2 linked regions of the Siphonobacter curvatus genome follow. The protein of the gene in region 2 binds, or shares a complex with, the protein of the main gene of each other region. Links are inferred from orthologs where the notes say so. Each region holds a gene or a part of one and is shown on either strand. Other genes may lie near its edges.

Region 1 (2,748 bases), 950 kb from region 2 along the record:
AAACATATAGCTAATTAGCAAAGAAAGAAACCGGGCGGAGCTTTTTTTTGGCAGAAGCGGAAAGAAAAGCGGTGGGTACTCCTGAGTCACCTACGCGTACTGGAGCGATGAAAGGTAGGAGTAATAATGTACCAAGAGAATCGCGTCATTTCTAGATTCTTGGGGTAAAAAGAAGGGTTGTGTGTGGTAGTTTCACTTATATCTATCTTTAAAATTCAATCAAATGTAGCTTGCTGCTTACGAGCAAACTCTACCATCAAAATTAACACGGGTACCTCGATCAAAGGACCAATTACTGCAGCGAAGGCGGCTCCTGAATTGATGCCGAAAACGGCAATGGCTACGGCAATGCCTAATTCAAAGTTATTACCTGCTGCCGTAAATGCTAGCGAGGTCGATTTTGAATACCCAGCTCCGGCTCTTTTAGATAGGTAGAAGGCTGAAAAAAACATGATGGCAAAGTAGACCGTAAGCGGCATAGCAATGCGTACCACGTCCAAAGGAATGCTTACAATCAACTGCCCTTTCAGGCTAAACATCACCACAATCGTAAACAATAACGCAATCAAAGTAAGCGGGCTAATGGCAGGTAGGAACTTCGTTTCATACCAGTCCTGACTAAACACCCGGCTTAATACTTCTCTGGAGAGAATACCCAAAAGGAAAGGAATACCTAGGTAGACAAAGACGCTCTGAGCTACTTCACCAATGGTTATATCTACTTCAAAGCCTTGTAGCCCGAATAAAGAGGGCAGCAAGGTTACGAATACATACGCATAGACTGAATAAAAGAGTACTTGAAAAATACTGTTAAAAGCTACCAACCCAGCGGCATACACGCGATCTCCCCCGGCCAGATCGTTCCAAACGATGACCATTGCAATACAACGGGCAATGCCGATCATGATTAAGCCTGTCATGTATTCGGGTTTATCAGCTAGAAACGCGACTGCCAACCCAAACATTAATACCGGTCCAATAATCCAGTTTTGTACCAGCGATAAAAGCAAAACCCGGGTGTTTTCAAAAACCAGTGGTAGTTCCCGATAGCGAACTTTTGCCAGTGGCGGGTACATCATCAGGATCAAACCAATAGCTAAAGGGATATTCGTTGACCCGGAATTAAACTGATTAACGAACGCAGGGGCATCCGGGAAAAAGTAGCCTAGTAATACCCCTATGAACATCGCCAGAAAAATCCAGAGCGTCAAATAACGGTCAAGAAAAGAAAGCCGCTTTTCGGGCTGTGGTTGTTCTACGTTTATCATTCTATCTTTACTAAAGCTTGGGTACCTTAGGCCAAGTTCTTTTCAACGAAGGCCTGACTATACGCTTTAATTTCATCACGTACCCGGCGAAAAGAAGTTACCAGGTCTTCGCCTTCCGTGTGGCCCGGATCAGAAAAGCTTTGATGAATCATTTGCCCGGCGGACGGAAAATAAGGGCATTGTTCCCGGGCATTATCGCAAACCGTGATGACATAGTCAAAAGCCATTCCGGTATATTCGTCGGCATGATTAGACGTGTGATGCGAAATATCAATTCCATCTTCAGCCATTACCTGAATAGCAACCGGGTTCACTCCTTTCGGATCTACTCCGGCACTGTATACCTGAGCCCGGTTTCCGGCAAAGTGCTGTAGATAGCCTTCGGCCAGTTGGCTGCGTGCTGAATTGCCCGTACATAATACTAAAATCTTTTTCATAGGAAAGAATGGTTAACAACAGCCAGAACCGGGTTTACAGGTAGTTCCTTCGGCTACGATTTTTAACGCTGGTTTTTCGGTAGCGGGGGTACTGCACGCCGAATCCGATGCCGTTACGCCACAAGCTTCATTGCGATTCAGGGCTTTGCATTGGGTATAGTCAGGCACAAGGTGAACGATAAAATCATCCGAGGTAGCAGAAAACGCACTAGGATACATTTGGCGAGTATCGAACTTGGAATTTCCAAACTCAATTTTAACCACGGCTAAAGGATTCAGAGGTAAGGACTTCTCAACGAGCTTTACAATCTTGAGGGCTTTACTTACCGTCATGGAACGCTTTGCCTCCTTGACGGGTGGTTCCCAGAGCTGCACAATGACTTCCGTCCAGCTGTTCATCTGTCCCCCACAATCAACCGATACAATAGGAGCTTGCTTAATTTCCGTAATGTGAAACGAAGCATCCACGTGTTGCCCCTGTTGATATTCAAAAGCCAGGTATAAGGCTGGGTTGGCTTCCAGTGTGCTTTTAAACACCTGCCAAGTCATGGGACTGGTTTGATTTACCATAGTGTTCATTGGTTTATTGTATTATTACGATCAGAACGTTCAAAAAAAAGCTGCACTAGTTGCAGCAGGAAATCTCCGTAATGGTTTCTAATAAACTGCCAAAGACTTGTTTAGCCTCCTGCCAGACCGCTGGGTTAATGCAATAGCAGACGCGGGGCGGGTTGATTTCTCCCTGAATAATGCCGATGCGTTTGAGTTCCTTAAGATGCTGGGATACGGTAGCTTGAGCCAAGTTCAATTCATCGACTAAATCCCCACAAACACACGTTTTTTTAGCCGCCAGCATTTGCAGGATGGCTACACGTGCGGGATGTGAAAAGGCTTTGGCCAGATCAGCAATCCGGTTTTGTTCAGCAGTGAAACGCTCTGTTTTTGTAACTCCCATAAGGCAAAGTTAAATAAAAGATTGATCATCGCAATATTGCGATGATCAATCTTTTATTTAGGTGTATGTAGTATTACTACAAAAAAGA
Region 2 (2,994 bases):
TATGCTAGGGAGATAGCAGGTGTGGTTGTCGTGCTGCTGAGAAGGCTGGTCTTTTAGTCTCTATCGCGAACACTACTCACTTCCTCTGGCTCAAAGTAACCGCATTACCGAGGGAGCCACCATAGGATGGCCCCCATGGAATGGTTAGGCGTGGAGAGGTCCCGCCCGGAAGGCTTACGGGCTACCCGATAGCCTTATCTGAAGCACCAAGCCCAGTGTAGGTGAACAACAAAGTCCTAAAGGAGCAAAACTTTCGCAGTAACTAGTCACTGAGATGTGCAAAGGCTAGCGATCAGTGGTGTCTGCGGGACGAAGCTGGCAAATACTTATTCTGAGAAAATCGCTATTGAAATACCTTTTTTACCTTTCTCTCCCCACGAACCTCCAACCCTTTTCAAACGTTATCAAACTTTAAGCAAACCAAGCCATTCAAAATATCCAGTCATTATGCCCCAAATTCCGGCTTCGACCCTGAAATTTTTAAAAGAGTTAGCTCAAAACAATACGCGTGAGTGGTTCCAAATCCACAAAAAAGAGTGGGAGGGAGTTAAATCAAATTTTGAAGAAACGGTTCAGGATCTGATTTATCGCATTGGACAGTTCGAAAATCTGGCGGGCATCCGCGTCCAGGACTGTAATTATCGCATTGCTCGGGATGTCCGCTTTTCACCCGACAAATCACCCTATAAAACCTGGCTGGCGGCCAGCTTTGGTGAAGGTGGACGTAAATCGTCCAAGATGGATTATTACCTGCATATAGCCCCCGGCAAATCGTTTTTGGGTGGAGGCATGTGGGAATCAACGCCTTCGCAGTTAGCCAAATTCCGTCAGGAAATTGATTACAATCCCCAGGAAATCAAAGGCATTATTGAAGCTCCCGCTTTTAAAACTCATTTTGGCGAACCTGAAGGAACCTCTCTGAAAACCGCTCCGAAAGGCTATCCAAAAGATCACCCTGAAATTGAGCTACTTCGTCGGACGCAGTTATTTTTTTCGCATTCCTTTACCGATCAGGAAGTGCTATCTCCTAATTTTACCCAGAAGGTGGAAGAAAGTTGTTTGATCTTAAAGCCGTATCTGGACTTTCTCAACCTTATTTTTGAAGAAAGCACCGACGAATAAGGTTTGAAAAGTAATGCGAAAAAAAGATTTTTGAGTGGAAGCAAACCGGAGGAATATCTTCTCTTCTAGTGAATTAATTTTTAAATGCCCTTGTTCTATCTCTGTACGAAAGCGACAAGCGGAGCAAGTTTCTAGGCATTGGTTGAACTTTCACGAAGCGAATCCGTTTTAACCTTCGAATCATCTAAGCATTTTTAATATATTAAGGAAATGGCACACAAGACAATTGAGGCGACCGACTCTAATTTTGAGCAACTTATCAACTCTGATAAACCCGTTTTAGTAGATTTCTGGGCTGAATGGTGCGGACCTTGCAAAATGATCGGACCCGTAGTAGAAGAATTAGCTGGCGAGTACGAAGGCAAAGCCGTAGTAGCGAAAATGGACGTAGATGCTAACAGCACGACGCCCTCTAAATTCGGAATCCGTAGCATCCCTACGCTGATGATTTTCAAAAACGGAGAACTCGTTGATAAAGTAGTTGGAGCAGTACCCAAACCCGTACTGGCTCAGAAACTGGCTGCTCAATTATAATATAAAGTTTGAGTTCGTTTGAAAAAGGTTTGAGAATTAATCGCTCAAACCTTTTTTGTTGGTAGATAAGCGAATGACCCGAAAGTTTACAAGCTTTCGGGTCATTCGCTTATCTACCTGTCTATCGGCTTATACGGCTTCTATTGCCCGCAGAATCACATCACAGGCCTGACGAATTTCGTCTTCCGTAATCGTCAAGGGAGGAGCGATTCGCATGGAGTTGTCGCAGAACAAAAACCAGTCGGTAACTACCCCGTTTTCAATGCCGTGATCGATAATGGCTTTCAATTCGCCGAAATCCGCAAACTCTACGGCCATCATCAAACCCTGATTCCGGATTTCCTTGATTCGGGGATGTACCAGATACTTTTTGAAGAGTTCGGCTTTAGCCGCTACGGATGCACACAGGTTTTCTTCTTGAATGGTCCGAAGTGTAGCCAGTGAAGCCGCTGCACTGACGGGATGCCCACCAAACGTGGTGATGTGCCCCAGAATAGGATTGTTCTTGAAGACGGCCATGAGCGGTTGCGGAGCCATGAATGCTCCAATGGGCATACCGCCGCCCATTCCTTTGGCCGACAGCAGAACGTCGGGTACAACACCAAATTGCTCGAACGCCCAGAAGGAACCTGTACGACCGAAACCCGTTTGTATCTCGTCGAAAATTAGGAGCGTACCCGTTTCGGTACAGCGATCGCGTAAGGCTTGCAGGTATTCCTGTGAAGGAACGCGAATGCCCGACTCGGCAGAAATGACTTCAATGACAACGGCTGCGGTTCGCCTAGTAATGTTCGATAGATCAGCCAGTACACCGTGGTGAATATGACGGATATCGGGGAGTAAGGGGCGGAACTGACGTTTGAAAAAGTCGGCTCCCGCCAGACTCAGGGCTCCCTGCGTAGAACCGTGATAGGCATTAAAACAGGAAATGATTTCGGTACGACCGGTGAACCGCTTCGCCAGTTTCATGGCTCCTTCTACGGCTTCCGTACCCGAGTTAGTCAGGTACACATTGTCAATCGCATAGCCCGAAGGCGTATGGTAAGCAGCTAGCGTTTCGACCAGAGCCTGAGCCAGTAAGACTTGCGGAGCCTGTACATATTCGCCGTAGACCAGCGTGTGCAGGTAATGATCCACCTGATGTTTGATGGCCTGAACCACTTTCGGATGCCGATGACCGACGTTGGAAACACCGATGCCGGAAATCAAATCCATATACGCCTTTCCGTCGGGACTGTATAACCAGATTCCTTCGGCTTTTTCGATTTCCAAAGCCAGCGGAAAATCCGACGTTTGGGCAAGGTGATTTAGGAAAAGCTGTCGTTGATGCATAAAAAG

Evidence for each region.
Region 1: the proteins of trxA (region 2) and C5O19_RS05615 are in contact, whole or in part, in an NMR structure (PDB 2IPA), measured with the Bacillus subtilis proteins. The link is inferred for Siphonobacter curvatus from one-to-one orthologs.

Annotation. Positions count from the first base shown.
Region 1 is NZ_PTRA01000001.1:1,411,447-1,414,194, forward strand. It holds C5O19_RS05615 (arsenate reductase ArsC), read right to left. Parts: upstream 1,706-2,748; coding sequence 1,295-1,705; downstream 1-1,294. Other genes in the region: arsB (ACR3 family arsenite efflux transporter), read right to left, coding at 216-1,268; C5O19_RS05620 (DUF6428 family protein), read right to left, coding at 1,718-2,284; C5O19_RS05625 (ArsR/SmtB family transcription factor), read right to left, coding at 2,331-2,660. UniProt on the Bacillus subtilis protein: Catalyzes the reduction of arsenate [As(V)] to arsenite [As(III)]. In vitro, can dephosphorylate para-nitrophenyl phosphate (pNPP).
Region 2 is NZ_PTRA01000001.1:2,363,900-2,366,893, reverse strand. It holds trxA (thioredoxin), read left to right. Parts: upstream 1-1,332; coding sequence 1,333-1,656; downstream 1,657-2,994. Other genes in the region: C5O19_RS09845 (aspartate aminotransferase family protein), read right to left, coding at 1,786-2,988; C5O19_RS09855 (DUF2461 domain-containing protein), read left to right, coding at 448-1,122. UniProt on the Bacillus subtilis protein: Participates in various redox reactions through the reversible oxidation of its active center dithiol to a disulfide and catalyzes dithiol-disulfide exchange reactions.